DNA from 2 places in the Streptomyces sp. CNT360 genome. Region 2 is predicted to be linked to the other one. Evidence: riboswitches for the same ligand, from Rfam matches in the RefSeq annotation. Region 2 holds a riboswitch; the other holds the start of a gene.
The links. Region 2 has a riboswitch for cyclic di-AMP ahead of H297_RS0110010 (LysM peptidoglycan-binding domain-containing protein). Riboswitches for the same ligand answer to the same signal wherever they lie in the genome.
Positions count from the first base shown of each region.

Region 1: linked by a shared signal. The riboswitch ahead of H297_RS0132490 (M23 family metallopeptidase) and the one ahead of H297_RS0110010 (LysM peptidoglycan-binding domain-containing protein) in region 2 are both predicted to bind cyclic di-AMP.

Region 1 covers NZ_KE384247.1:134,680-142,235, forward strand. Annotated here, with positions in the region: gene H297_RS44780 (serine/threonine protein kinase) at 52-2,157, shown strand; gene H297_RS0132480 (DUF4232 domain-containing protein) at 2,537-3,247, shown strand; gene H297_RS39790 (PP2C family protein-serine/threonine phosphatase) at 3,527-4,690, shown strand; cyclic di-AMP (ydaO/yuaA leader) riboswitch at 4,851-5,012, shown strand; gene H297_RS0132490 (M23 family metallopeptidase) at 5,027-6,310, shown strand; partial or broken gene H297_RS39795 (aldo/keto reductase) at 6,846-7,556, shown strand, end outside.
Region 2 covers NZ_AUKO01000003.1:607,003-614,558, reverse strand. Annotated here, with positions in the region: gene H297_RS35595 (hypothetical protein) at 1-1,712, shown strand, start outside; gene H297_RS0110035 (hypothetical protein) at 1,736-2,260, shown strand; gene H297_RS0110030 (biliverdin-producing heme oxygenase) at 2,293-2,973, opposite strand; gene map (type I methionyl aminopeptidase) at 3,097-3,954, opposite strand; gene H297_RS0110020 (hypothetical protein) at 4,018-4,257, shown strand; gene H297_RS35590 (MFS transporter) at 4,336-5,676, opposite strand; cyclic di-AMP (ydaO/yuaA leader) riboswitch at 6,130-6,304, shown strand; gene H297_RS0110010 (LysM peptidoglycan-binding domain-containing protein) at 6,309-7,130, shown strand; gene H297_RS0110005 (DUF2264 domain-containing protein) at 7,204-7,556, opposite strand, start outside.

The DNA.
Region 1 (7,556 bases), on a different contig from region 2:
CAGAAGCCGGTCGATACACCCACGCATCATAAGGCCAGGCATCATAAGAGCATGCCCTCACCTGATCAGTTCGGCCGCTACCGGGTCGACAAGCGCCTGGGAGCCGGAGCCTTCGCCGTCGTCTGGCTCGCGCACGACGACCGGTTGGAGGCCCCTGTCGCGGTCAAGGTGATGTCCGAGAACTGGGCCACCCGCATGGACATCCGCGACCGCTTCCTCGCGGAGGCGCGGCTGCTGCGCAAGGCGTCCTCCGGCGGCGTGGTGCAGGTCTTCGACGTGGGGGAGCTCGACGACGAACGCCCGTACTTCGTCATGGAGTACGCGGACCGCGGTACGGTCGCCGACCGGCTGGCCGCCGGACCGCTGGCGGTGACCGAGGCGCTGCGCCTGACCGCCGAGGCCGCCCGCGGCGTGCGGTCCCTGCACGAGGTCGGCATCGCGCACCGCGACATCAAGCCCTCCAACGTCCTGCTGGCCAGCGGCGGCTCGCAGGGCCACCGGGAGCGGGTGCTGGTCGCCGACCTGGGCCTGGCCAAGAACCTCGCGCAGGCGTCGGGGCTGACGGTGGTCGCGGGGTCCGTCGGATACATGGCGCCCGAGCAGGCCGAGCCGTTCGAGGGCATCGACGCCCGCGCCGACGTCTACAGCCTGGGAGCCGTCCTCCACCACCTGGTGACGGGCACCGTTCCCGGGTCTCCGGGGCGGGTGCCGCCGCTGGGCAGGCTGCGCCCCGGGCTGCCGCCCGGCCTGGAAGAGGCCGTCGCCCGTGCCATGGAGCCCGACCGCGACCGCCGCTGGCCCACGGCCGTCTCCTTCGCGGAGGAGCTGGACCGCCTCGCGGAGAGCGCCCCCGCGTACGAGGCCGAGGCCCCGCCCTGGGAGCCCCCGGCCGGCGGCTCCGCGTGGCCCGACAACACCTCGTGGATGCCCGGGGGCCCCTCGTGGGCGCGGAGCAGGGGCTCCGCGGCCGGGCAGCCGGACGCCTCCGCCGCGGGGTCCCCCGGGGAGGCAGCCACCCCGTCGGCGGCTGTGCCGTCGAGCGGGGCGCCCCCGGCGGTTCCGGGTGCCGCCGGGCCGCCGGAGGCCGAGAGCTCCCCCGCCGGGCCGTCCTCCCTGGCCTCGTCGGCCTCGTCGTCCGGGCTCGGGGTGCCCCCCGGCACCGGGGTGCCCCCGGACGTCGGCGCGCCCTCTGGCGGGGCGGCGTCCGCGGAGGGGACGGCGCCTTCCGGCAGCACGCTGCCGTTGGGCCGTACGCCCTCGTCAGGGGGCACGGCGGCAGCGCCCGCCTCCGCGACAGGCGCGCCCGCGTCCGTGGCCGGGCAGTTCGCCACCCAGGCGCCCTCGCGGGCCGGGAGCGAGGCGTCCACGGTCGCGAACCCGCCCGGGGTGCCCGCTCAGGCCTCGGCAGCCGACCGGGCCGCGTTCGCGGAGCACTCCGCGGACGCCGGGCAGTCCTTCGCCGGGGCCGGTCGGCCCACGGATACGGCCGGGGCCGGTCAGCTCTCCGGTGTCGTCGGGCCCCCGTCCGGCGGGGAACCGGCGGGGACGCCTCCGCGGCGGCGCAAGCGGGGCCTGCTGGCTCTCGTCGTCGGGCTCGTGCTCGTGGGCGCCGCCGCGGGGACGCTGCGGCTGCTGCCCGACGACGTCAAACAGCCGAGGCGGAGCACCGCGCAGGTGTCCGACGCCAGCGGCCGGATCAGCGTGCGGGTGCCGGCTTCCTGGGCGAAGGAGAAGACCGGAAACGGCTGGAAACCGTCGTCCATGGGCCTGCCGGCCGACAAGGCCCCCGCCCTGCTGGTCGCCGGGGACATCAAGCGCTGGCCCGATCTCACCTCGCGGATCAGCGGCGTCTTCGTCGGCCTCGCAGGTGAGGACACCCGCGGCGCCGTGCTGGAGGAGAAGGTCGGTGCCGTCGAGCACCGGGGCGGCTGCCAGGCGGGGGAAGCCCGCACCGTCGAGCAGGGGGACTGGAAGGGGCGCGTCCGCACGTGGTCGTCGTGCGAGCAGCGCGGGTACTCGCTGGAGGAGATCAGCCTGACCCCCCAGCAGAAGGGGCTGCCGCCGGTGTACGTCCAGATCCGGTGCGACGAGGACTGCAAGTCACGGACGGACCAGGTGGTGGGCAGCCTGCGGGTGGCGGCGGCCTCGGGCCACTGACCTGCGGCGTTCTCCCGCATCGCGGTGGCGGACCGGCGCCTCACGGCGGTCGCGCCACGGGGGCAGCACGGGGGCGGGGCGCCCCGTCGCGGACAGGCCGGAAAAAAGTTCCCCGCGAGCGTGAACCTTTTCGCGGGGACGGCCATCCAACCCTGTGACGGCGCAGAATCGCGGGGTGCGGGCTGGTGAGGGCCGGACGCGACACCCCGCAGGCGTGCCGGAGCACTGCGACAGGAAGACGGGAGTGACCGCAGCCATGACACAGCGCCAGGATGCGACAACCGGGAAGACCTGTCAGACGACCGGGAGGACGCGGGGGTGGACGGCGGGCGCGGGCCTTGTGAGGGGGTCCGCCGGGCGCCGTCCGGGCCGCACGAGGGTGGCGCGTGTCGCCGCGGCCGCGACGGCGGTGCTGGCCGCGGGGGCGATGGTGACGGGCTGCGGCGACAAGGACTCGGACGCTTCGGCACCCCACAAGGTCAGCGGCGAGGCGGCACCGGCGACCGGCGGCTCGGACTCGTCCAAGGGCAGCGACAAGGGGGACGAGGGCAAGAGCGACGGGGACGGTTCGCAGGGCGGCGACTCCGGCTCCAAGAAATCCTCCGCCCCCTCGTCCGGCTCCGCGTCCGACGGGGACGACGGCGCGGGCAGCGCCTCCGGTCCGGGTTCCGGCAGCCGCTGCCACACCGGGGACCTGCGGGCCTCGTTCGGCAAGAACCACCCGGGCGCGGGGCAGGAGAACTTCGCTCTCGTGTTCACCAACAAGTCGGGCTCCACCTGCACGGTGCGGGGCTACCCGGGGATGGAGTTCGTCGACGGAGCGGGGGAGCAGGTCTCCTTCGACCCGCACCGGACCGGCGACGAGGTGCGCACGGTCACACTGGCTCCGGGCAAGAGCGCCTGGGCCCCGCTCTCGTTCACCAACCCGGAGATGACCGACGTGCCGACGGTGACGCCGTCCGCGGCGAAGGTCACCCCGCCCGACGAGAAGGCTTCTCTCACCGCCCCGTGGTCGGGCGGCAAGGTGACCAGGACGGGCACGGCCTCCGTCCCCAAGATCGGTCCGCTCGCCCCGGGCACCGGCGGCTGAGCGGCCCCTGACGGGCGGCCGGGAACCCGGCGCCGCCCCACCCCCGCTCCGCGGAGGCACGCCTTGCTGACCACAGCGCGTGCTCCCCGGGCCAGGAGCGAGAGGAGGGAGCGGCGGGTTCCCGGGCCCGATCGGCGGCGTCCGGCTCCGCGGGAGGGTGCCGGACGCCGCCTCCTGCGCGCCCGCGCTCCGCGCCGTCCTCGCGCGCGCTCCTGCCGCCGCCACCCGGACCGACCACCCCCGGGTGCCCGGCGGCGCGGAACGGGTCAGATTGAAAGCGTGCGCAAGAGCTGGGAGGACGTGGCCGGGACGGAGCCGGCCGACGGGTACGAGGACAGCGTGGGGCGGCTGCGGAGCCTGGCCAGGGCGCTCCCCGGCGCGCTGCTCGTCCTCGGCCTGGTCCTGGAACTGGCGACCCCGCCGAACGTCACCGTCTCCGCCCCGTTCGCGGCCGCACCGCTGGCCGCCGCCGCCCTGCTGTCGCTCCGCGGGACCGTCGCCACCGGTATCGCCTCCTTCGGCGCCGTCGTGCTGATCACCTGGCTGCACGACGCGACCGGCCCCGACATCGAACCGCAGGCCCGCTCCGTCACCATCGGCACCGTCGCCGTGCTCGCCGTCGGCGTCAACTACGTGCTGCGGCGCAGCGACGAACAGCTGGCCTCGGCGCGGGTCGTCGCCGAGGCGGTGCAGCTCGCGGTCCTTCCCACCCCGCCCACCCGGGTGGCCGACTTCGCCATCGCGACCCGGTACCGCGCGGCACAGGCCGGCACCCGCGTCGGCGGGGACTTCTACGCCGTGGAGGAGACCCCGTACGGCGTACGGCTGCTCATCGGTGACGTACGCGGCAAAGGTCTCGGCGCCGTCGAGGCCGTCGTCATCGTGGTGGGCGCCTTCCGTGAGGCCGCGGAGCAGGAGGAGAGCCTCTCCGGCGTCGCCGGGCGCCTCGACCGGGCCCTCCAGCGCGAGGGCCGCCGCCAACTCGGTACAGCACGCTTCGAGGGCTTCACGACAGCGGTGCTGGCCGAGATCCCCCTGCGTCAGGACCACTGCGTGGTGCGGATCGTCAACCGCGGCCACCCCGGCCCCGTCCTGCTCCACCGGGGCCGCACGACCCTCCTGGAGCCGACCGAACCGGCGCTCCCGCTCGGCATGACGGAGCTGGGGGTGTGGCCCGACGAGACCGACGAGGTGCCCTTCCCACCCGGCGCACAGCTCCTCCTGTACACCGACGGGCTCTCCGAGGCCCGCAACGCCGACAGGGTCTTCTACGACCCGGCCGCACGCCTGTCCCGCAGCTACTTCGCACACCCCGAGGAGCTGTTGGAGACGGTCCTCATCGACGTCGCCGACCACACCGGGGGCGAGCAGGTCGACGACATGGCGCTGCTGGCCGTCGCCCACGAGTCCGTCCGGCCACCGTCGCTGCCCCGACGTCCTTGACTCCGGGGCAGGGCAATTGTGCGGAACGGCTTGGAAACACGGGTGCTGTTCTATTACCGTCCGATAACACAGCACGATGGGCACGGTCGTCACTGCCGCCACGGAAGGCGGCACCGTGCACCGTCGCCGAATCCCGCATACGGAGCACCAGCCGAGACCACCGACTCACTGGCCCAGCACCGTGGGAACCGGGGAACCACCCCTTCTCGTCAGCATGACGGGGAGGACGGGGTGAATCGGGCGCCCCCGCACGAGGGTGCCCGTAGGAGACCTTCCTGCTCCGAACCCGTCAGCTAACCCGGTAGGCGAGAAGGAAGGAAAGGAGAGCGCCCCGCCGTGGCGTCCAGGTCCCAGGGCACTGCCCCCGAGGTCGTCGGGTACGACCCGCAGTTCCCCAGCGTCGGCTCCCCGCAGTACCCCGGTGTCGGTTCCCCGCACCCCGGCGCCGGCGCCCCCGCTCCAGCTCCGGCCCCCTCGCACACGCCCGCCGCCCCGGCGCGTGCGGTGGCCCCCGTGAACGCGGCGACGGTCCGTACGGACGTGCCGCCCCGCATCCCCGGGGGCGAGCCGGCCCATGAGGGAGCGCCCTGGGAGGAGTGGAACCCCTCCGAGGACGAGGCCACCCGCCCGCTGCGGGGCAAGCACCGGGTCGCCCGGCAGCGGACCGGCGGCGTGGCGCGCGGCGGTGCCGTACTGGGCGTCGGCATGATCGCCGCCGTCGGCGCGGGCGGCATGGCGACGGCACACGACAAGGATCCCGGCGCCGTCTCCGTCCCGGACCTGGACTCCGCCACCGACACCGCCCGCGGCCTGGCCGACCAGCTTTCGGACCTTCCCGACCTCGACGCCGAGGACCTCCCCGGCGTCGGCGGCTTCTTCGCCGACGGCTCCGACAGCTCCGACACCGCCGACGGCTCCGACTCGGTGGACGGCACATCCGCAACCGACGCCTCCCCGGCCGCCGACGGATCGGCCGACGCGGGGGAGGCGTTGCGGGCCCGCATCCTCGCGCAGGCCGACCGGCACCGCTCCGCGGCGGACGCGCAGGCCCGCGAGGAGGCGGCCCGCGAGGCCGCGAGCAGCGCAGCCGCGCAGGCCGCGAAGCGGGCGGCGGCCGAGGAAAGGGCCCGGGCCGAGGCGCACGCCGAACGCCAGCGCGAGGCCGCCGAGGCCGCGGAGGCGGAGAAGCGCAAGGCGGCCGAACGCCGCGCCGAGCGCGCCCGCGGCTACACGGCACCGCTCGCCTCGTACCAGCTCAGCGCGGGCTTCGGCCAGTCCGGCGGCCGGTGGCAGAGCGACCACACCGGCCAGGACTTCGCCGCCCCCAACGGCACCCCCGTCAAGGCGATCCACACCGGCACCGTCCAGCAGGCCGGCTGGGCCGGCTCCTACGGCTACCGCGTCGTGCTGAAGCTGGACGACGGTACGCAACTGTGGTTCTGCCACCTGTCGTCCATGACCAAGTCCGCGGGCGACAAGGTGAGCACCGGCGACGTCATCGGCCGCGTCGGCTCCACCGGCAACTCCACGGGCCCGCACCTGCACGTCGAGGTCCGCCCCGACGGCAGCACCCCCGTCGACCCGCTGCCGTGGCTCCGCGACAAGGGCGTACACGTCTGAACCGACGTCACCGGCTTCCCACGTGCCCTCGTCGGAGGCGCCCACCGACGAGGCCGGTATCCCGACGGGGGCGCTCCCGCCCCGACGGGACCGGCACCCCCGAGGGGTTCGGCACCTGCGATGGGGCTGGTGCCTCCCGAGGGGCTCGGCATCTCCGACGGGGTTGGTACCTCCGACGAGGCCGGTACCCCCGGCGGGGTCGGCACTCCTCAACCGGGTGGGTGCTCCCGGGGAGCTCGGCACCTCCGCCGGGGTCGGCACCCTCCACCGGATCGGTACCCCCGACGGGCTCGGCACCCGAATCGGGTCGGCACTCCTGACGGGCCGCTCCGACGGGCGGCGTACCGCCGACCACACCGCCGGCAGGGCGGCAGACCGTCGGCGGAGTGGTCCACTGGAAGCAGGCCGCTCTCGATGGGAGCCGCTGCTGGCTGCTGCCGCCGAAGTGACTCACCGTCGACGGGACGGCTCACTGCCCTGCCGTCGAAGCGGAGCTCTTCCCGGGTCGGACACGCGCCGACGTCGCAGCACGCAGATGAACGCCGGTAAGAAGACCGGTCAGCTCTCCGTCTCGCCGCTCGCGCTCGGCGGGAATGTAGTCGGCTGGACCGCCGAGAAGGACACGTCGTTCGCGTGCTGGACGCCTGCACCGACGGCGGTGGCACCACATCGACACGGCGGACGCGTGCTCGGCCTGGGTGGAGGGCAACTCGGGCGGCGAGTCCGAGAGGGTGATCGGCCAGTGGCTGTCCGCGCGGGGCCCCGCCGTCCGGGACAAGGTCGTCGTCGCCACGAAGGTCGCCCGCCACCCGGAACGCATGGGGCTGGCCGCAGAGAACATCGAAGCGGCATGCAAGGATTCGCTGCCCCGTCTGTAGACCGACCACATCGACCTCTATTACACCCACTTCGTCGACGAGTCGGTCGAGGTCTCCAAGATCATCGGGGCGCTGGACGACCTGATGAAGGCCGGCAGGGTCCGTGAGGTCGCCGCCTCGAACATCCCCCTCCGAGCGGCTGTCCGCCTCCCTCGCGTTCAGCGACCGCGAGGGAGGCGCCCGCTATGTCGCCCCAGTCCCACTACAACCTGGTCTTCCGCGACACCTGCGAGGGAGAGCTGGAGGACCTGGCACGGCGTGCATCCCTTGCCGTAGTGCCCTACTACGCGCTGACCTCCGGGTTCCTAACCAGCAAATACCAGCCGGGGCCCCCGCAAGCGCCCGGTCCGGCAGGGCCGCCCAACTGC
Region 2 (7,556 bases):
GTGTCAAGCGGGTGCTGTGGGAGGCCGGGGAGAGCAACCGCATCGCCGCCCGCGAGCTGCGCGCCATCGCCAAGCGCAAGCACGACTTCTCCGGCGCCGCCGCCGACACCCTCGAAAAGGCCGACCGGCGCCAGGGCAAGGCCGACGCCGAGCGCTGGGTCAAGCGCTTCAAGGACGACGATGTCAAGGTGTGGGAGCTCGGCGAGAAGGAGCTGGCGAAGTTCAACGAGACGCTCCGCGACCAGCGGGACAACCCCGCCTTCACCGAGAACTTCGCCACCGGCATGGGCGCCGAGGGCACGCTCCAGTTCTGGCGCGACCTGGCCGACCCCGGCCACGGTGCCACTCCCAAGGGCGCTCGCGCCGAGCTGCTCGACCACATCCAGGGCAACCTGAGCATGAGCCTGGCCAACGCCAGCCGGGTGGACAGTCCGGCCATGGCCCAGTGGGAGAACGACGTCATCCACGCCGGCACCAAGCAGTTCGGTCACGAGGGGCTCCCGCCCGGGGCGAACCGGTACGGCTTCCAGGTCATGAGCACCCTGATGGGCAAGGGCAAGTTCGACGACGGCTTCCTGCGCAAGTACGGCGACGCCGTCTACGAGTTCGAGCGCGGCAAGCGGGACGCCGCCGGAGCGTGGGGCCTGATGGGCCAGGGCGTCGACCTCGATCCCGGCGACAAGTCGACCGGTGCCGACCCGATGACCGGCTACCTCAAGGCGCTCAGCCACAACCCCGACGAGGCGACGCACGTCTTCAACGACCCGGAGAAGGCCGACTACTTCCTCAAGGACAAGGACCACGGTGGCCGCGTCTGGTTCGACGAGGAGAGGCCCGACAGCAACGGCGCCGACGACGGCGTCACGCTGCCCTCCCGCGATGCCCTCGGCGCAGCCCTGTTCGCCGCGGGCAGCGGCATGGACCCGGACGACCCGGCGGCCGAGTACGTCAAGCACACCCAGGCGCACAACGACGTGCTGGACGGTGCCCTGGAGCGGCTGGCCGGCCAGAAGGACGACATGCCGGCCGAGGTCCGCGACGACATGGCCAAACTCCTGGGCAACCACGGCAAGGACGCCCACATGACCATGGGCGGTTCGCCGGACGAGGAGCAGGTCCTCAACCGCAAGGACCTTCTGGAGGTCTCCAAGCAGATCTCCCGCGACCCGCAGAGCTACCAGATACTCAACGAGTCCATGAACGCGGCCATACTTCAGGACATCCACACGCCGGAACCGGTCGACCCCGACACCCGCAAGCGCCATCCCGAGGACGATCTGGATCGCGCGGGCCGCACGGTGGGCTTCCTGGAGGAGGCCCGGTACCAGGCGATCGGCGACAAGAAGGCCGAGGACCTCAAGGCGGCGGGATGGGGCCCCAAGGGCACCGGCGGTTACCTGGCCACCGCGACCGCGACGTCCTTCCTGCCCATGGGGAGCGGTCATGTGGCCAATGCGGCATTCGGCCTGAGCAAGCACTTCGTCGAGGACGAGAACGCCCGTATCGAGCAAGGAGCGATGGAGGAGAACCAGGCGGTTTCCGAGGGGCAGCGCAACCGGTTGGTCGCACTCAAGAACGAGTGGATGGACGTCTACTCCGAGCACGCGGCGAACAACGACGGCTACTCGGGTAGGCACGGAGCGTGGAACGTGATCGACAACGCGGCGAACAACGGCAAGGACAACGCGAGGGACGAGTGGGGGAAGCAGTGAGTACGGGTCGCGGTCGGGGGGCGGTGACGTTGCTCGCCCTGGTGCCTGTCGCCTTCCTCATGACCGGCTGCGGCGGCAAGGACTACGCCGTGCCGGACCGGATCTGCGGCGTGTCCATGTCCGGGGACGTGGTCGAGCCGCTGCTGCCGGACGGTGACGACATCCAGCAGGAGCGGGACCGCCAGCCGTTCAAGGACCGTCACTTCGTGAAGTGTCACGTCACCGTGGACGGCAAGCCGGCACTGGCGGTGTCCGCCACGGAGGCGCGGGGGCTGCCCGGCCTGAAGCTGGGGAAGGACAACCCGGAGTGGAACGACGGGCTGAAGGAGGTCAAGGACCCGCCCTTCTCGGGCTGGGCCACGGTCAGCGACAACAAGGTCAGGGCCTTCACCAGGTGTGAGCACGGCGTCGCCGACTCGCTCGCGTTCGAGTTGATCTTCCAGACGGACAATCCGGAGGACCTGCAGGACCGCCGTAAGGCGGGTGTGCGCTTCATCAAGGAGTTCGTGCCCGGCGAGAAGAAGAAGGAGGGCTGCACCGCGAAGTGAGCGGTGCGGCCCTCCGGGGTGGGGGGAGTGGGTCAGGCGCTGAGGCGGAAGTGGGTGCCCAGGTCGCGCAGGACAGCGATGTTCAGCGCGAAGGCGCGCCTGCACTCGTCGACGATGCGCTGCTTCTCCAACTCGTCGCAGGGCAGCGCGTCCAGCAGTGCGCGGTATGCACGCTTGAAGGCGGCCGGGTTGGAGATGGCGTCGAAGACGTAGAAGCGGACGCCGTCGCCCTTGCGGGCGAAGCCCCACCTCTTCTCCGCGGTGTCGCGGATGACCTGCCCGCCGGAGAGGTCACCGAGGTAGCGGGTGTAGTGGTGGGCGACGTAGCCGCCGGGCCACGCGTGGGCGACCTGCGCGATGCGGTCGGCGTAGGCGGCGGTGGTCGGCAGCGGGGTCACCGTCTCGCGCCAGTCGGGGTCGGCGGCGTGCAGATGGGAGAGGTCGGCTTCCAGCGCGGGCATCCGCAGGAGTCCGCCGTGGAGGAAGGGGCCGGCCACCGGGTCGTCGGCGAGGGCGTCGGCGGCGTCCTCCAGCGCGCGGTAGACGAACCAGAGCTGCTCGGTGTACCGGGTGTAGGCCGCCACGCCGAGCCGCCCGTCGAGCATCTCGCTCATGAAGGCGGAGTTGGCCTCGGCGTGCTGGGCCTGGGTGGCGGTGCGCAGGCGTGCGGAGAAGGCCGTCGGGGACGGGGCGGGCGAGGCGGCGAAGGGCACGGCTGGCTCCCGGGTGGACGACGGTGGCGTACAGGTCCGACAGGGAGTGATCCTGCTACTTAGGCTTACCTAAGTCAAGCAGTTGCCGACGCCCTGTCGGAAAACCCGTACCCCGCCGAGGCCCTACGGAAGCGTCAGGATCTCCACTCCGGTTTCCGTCACGACCAGGGTGTGCTCGAACTGCGCGGTGCGTTTGCGGTCCTTGGTGACGACCGTCCAGCCGTCCTCCCACATGTCCCACTCGTGGGTGCCCAGCGTCAGCATCGGCTCGATGGTGAAGGTCATGCCCGGGCGCATGACCGTCGTCGCGCGGGGGTCGTCGTAGTGCGGGACGATCAGCCCGGAGTGGAAGGAGGTGTTGATGCCGTGACCGGTGAAGTCGCGGACGACGCCGTAGCCGAACCGCTTGGCGTACGACTCGATGACGCGGCCGATGACGTTGAGCTGCCGGCCCGGCTTGACGGCCTTGATGGCGCGGCTCAGCGACTCACGGGTGCGCTCCACCAGCAGCCGCGACTCCTCGTCCACCTCCCCGCACAGGTAGGTGGCGTTGTTGTCGCCGTGGACGCCGCCGATGTACGCCGTGACGTCCAGGTTCACGATGTCGCCGTCGCGCAGCACGGTGGAGTCGGGGATGCCGTGGCAGATCACCTCGTTGACGGAGGTGCACAGCGACTTGGGGAAGGAACGGTAGCCCAGCGTGGAGGGGTAGGCACCGTGGTCGGTCATGTACTGGTGCGCCACCTCGTCCAGCTTGTCGGTGGTGACGCCGGGGGCGATGTGCCGGGCGGCCTCCTCCATGGCGCGGGCGGCGATCCGGCCGGCGACGCGCATCTTCTCCAGCGTCTCGGCGTCCTGCACCTCGGGCCCCTCGTAGGGGGTGGGCGCGGGCTTGCCGACGTACTCGGGGCGGGGGATCGACGCGGGCACGCTGCGGGGCGGAGAGAGGGTGCCGGGTTCGAGGAGTGACTGGCCAGACATGTCCGCGAGTCTAATCGGGCCTGTCCACCCGGTCGGGGCCCTCTCGTGCGCGAGGATGGAGTCATGGCTCTGTTCAAGAGGAAGACGGTCGGCAGGCCCGGCGAGTGGTTCTTCAACGTGGAGACCGGCACGGTCGAGGAGGGTCCCCAGTCGCCGGGCAAGAACCGGATGGGTCCCTACGCCAGCCGTGCGGAGGCCGAGCAGGCGCTGGAGCGGGCGCGGGAGCGCACCTCGGAGTGGGAGAGCGACCCGCGCTGGCGTGACCGGGGCCCGGACGCGGGCGCCGGTCCGGGCGGCGGCTGATCCCCGGGCTCCGGGCCTCAGCCGCCGCCCGGGGTGCCGGGCGACGGCTGATCCCCGGGATGCGGACCGTCGGGCACCTCATGCCGTGTCCGGTCCGAGCACCGGCGTCTCCCCTTCCCGGGCAACCTTTTCCTCCGGGGCCGTCCCCCGTTCCTCCGGATCGGTCTCCAAGGGTGCCTCCCGGGCCGTCCGTACGGCGCGGGCGTGGGCGCTGGTGCGGGCGTCGTAGGCCAGCAGCTTCGGCAGCGCGGCGGCGAGCAGCGCCACGCCGGCCACGCAGGCCAGCCCGCCCGACCACACCGAGGTCCGTACGGAGGTGAGGGAGGCCACGGCGCCCGAGCGGACCTGGCCCAGTTGCGGCCCGGCGGAGAAGGAGAGCAGTTCGATCTTGGCGAGCCTGCCGCGCAGCTCGTCGGGAACGCTCTGGTTCCACATGGTGGTGCGGAAGAGTCCGCTGACCATGTCGAAGGCGCCGGAGAGCGTCAGGAACAGCAGCACCAGCCACACGTTCCGCACCAGTCCCGCCACTGTCATGGCGGCGCCCCAGCCCGCTGCGGCCAGCGCCACCGCGAGCCCGTGCCGGTGGACCCGTGCCGCCCATCTGCTGGTCGCGCCGACCAGCAGCGAGCCGAACGGCAGCGCCGCGTACATCAACCCGAGCGCCCATGCGGCGTCCAACTGGTCGGCCAGGAAGGGGAAGAGCGCGAGGGGGAAGGCGAACAGCATCGCGACGACATCCACCAGGTAGGTCCCCAGCAGTTCCTTGCGGCTCCACGCGTAGCGGGCGCCCTCCCCGATGCCGCGCAGCGAGGGTGCGACGGCGTCGTGCCCGGGCGGCGCGGGCGCCAGCCGGAGTCCCAGCACGAACGAGAGGGCGAAGGTGGCCAGGTCGAGCGCGTACGCCGGTTGCAGGCCCGCGGTGGCGATCAGGAGGCCGGCGAGCGCGGGCCCGGCCACCCCGCCGAGCTGCCGGCGCAGCGAGTTGAGCGCGGCGGCGGCGCTCAACTGGGAGTGGGCGACGATCCGCGGTACGAGCGCGTCCAGGGCAGGCCGCTGGAGGCCGGTCAGCGCGCTGGACAGCGCGGCCGCCGCGTACAGCGGCCACACCATCGGATGCGGCAGCAGGCTGTTGGGCAGCAGGCCGAGGGTGACCAGTCCGAGCGCCGCCTCACTGGTGAGGATCAGCGTGCGCTTGTCGAGGGCGTCGGCGAGCGCGCCGCCGTACAGTCCGAACACGAGCAGCGGCACCAGCTCGACCGCGCCCAGCGCACCCACCGCCGGCGCGGAGTCCGTCAGCTCCTTGAGCTGGAGCGGCAGGGCGACGAACGTGAGGAAGCTGCCGAAGCTCGTGACGAGGCCCGCTGTCCACAGTGTGCGGAAGTCTCGTGACGAGCGCCACGGGGTCAGGTCCGGAAGCACGGGGCGGCATCCTTCTCGCCGCGGCCCGGGGCGGCAACTGCTTTTCGCCGAGTTGCGAGGCCGGTCGGCTCGTCAACTCATCGCCCAACTTGTCGTGTCAAGAGGCGTGATGGTTCGGTATGGGTGATTTGGGCCGGTTTCTGGGACCTTCGTGGCCGGAATCACACGGGCCCCTCGCGCCGCACGCCGTCATCCGTGGAAAGAGCGCCAAATCCCCGGCGGCCAGGGCCCCTTCGGGAAAAAGTCCCGGCGCGGCGATTTCACGCTGAGAAAATGATCCACAGCGCAGCGTCGAAGAATTCGTTGATCAAATACTAGGCTTTTTAGTAATTCCCCTTCCTCGCCTTGTCCCGAACGAATTCGCTGTGTTTCCGTGTCCTCGCTTCCGACACCCACGGCCGTCGGGAGATCCACTACCGGGACGCCGAATCCTGCCGCCCGGGCCAGTGGAATGCAGACCAGACACCGACCATTCGGCAGGAGCGGGGGACCCAGGTAAGTGCCGTGCCGCACATCGCGGTCCGGCTCGGGGTGAAGCCGTATCACCACGCCGTTCAGCGCGGGGATATGGCCGGGCAACTCCAGCCCGAACCCGACAGCTCACCTCGTAGGCGTCAGGAGAGGATTCCCCCATGTTCCGTGACCTTCAGGGCCGCGCGCGTAATCCGTTCAATTCCCGTCGCCTTTCCCGTATTTCTCTGGTGATCGCAGCCGGCGGTGCCGGAATCGCCGCTCCGCTGCTCACCGCGGGCAGCGCGCACGCTGCCCCGGCCCCCGCCGCGGCGCACGCGAAGGCGCCTGCCGCTGTCCACCAGGAGAAGCAGGAGAAGAGCGAGCGGAAGGCCGACGACTCGAAGTCGTACACCGTCGAGAGCGGCGACACCCTGTACCGCATCGCCACCGACCACGATGTCGACGGCGGCTGGAAGGCCGTCTACCACGCCAACCGGAAGGCCGTCGGCGGCGACGCGAACCTGATCCTGCCGGGTCAGAAGCTGACCCTGCCCTCCGGCTCCGCCGAGGCGCCCGAGGGCGCCAAGGAGGACCAGGGGAACCAGGGGGGCCAGGGCGAGAAGCCGCAGGAAGCCGGCCAGACCTCCGTCGAGCGCTCCGGTGGAGTGCAGACCACCCAGTCGGACAACCTGGACGGCTGGATCAACGAGGCGCTGGGTGTGATGAAGGAGCACGGCATCCCCGGCAGCTACGAGGGCATCCACCGCAACATCATGCGGGAGTCCGGTGGTGACCCGGACATCTCCAACGACTGGGACGTCAACGCCCAGAACGGCACGCCCTCGATCGGTCTGCTCCAGGTCATCCAGCCGACCTTCGACTCCTTCCACGTCGCGGGTACCGCGAACGACCTGCGCGACCCGGTCGCCAACATCGTGGCCGCCTGCAACTACGCGGCCGACCAGTACGGCTCCATCGACAACGTCAACGGCCCGTACTGATCCTTGAAGCCCCGGCTGCCCGCCACCTTCCCCCCGGGGGTGGCGGGCAGCCGGCGTGTGCGGGGCCCGGCGCTCATTCCTCGGCGCCCACCGCCTCGGCCGCCGGCGGATCGAACCGCACCTGTATCCGCCGTCCCTCCCCGGCCTCCGGCCCCCAGTCGAGCGTGACGACGTCCTCCGCGACCCGGACCTCGGGGGCCGGGGCACGGGATGCGCCGTCGCCCAGCGAGGCGAGGGCCACGCACAGCTGAGCGTCACCCCCGTGCACCTCGCCCACCTTGCCCGCCTTGCCCACCTGACCCACCTGGCCCACCAGCGCCGGCACCCGCACCCAGCGCGTGCACGCCGTGCCGTACGGGGCCCGCAGCGGCTCCACCTTTGTGAGGGCGTGCGCCGGTTCCAGCACCGAGCCCGTCGCCTCGTCGG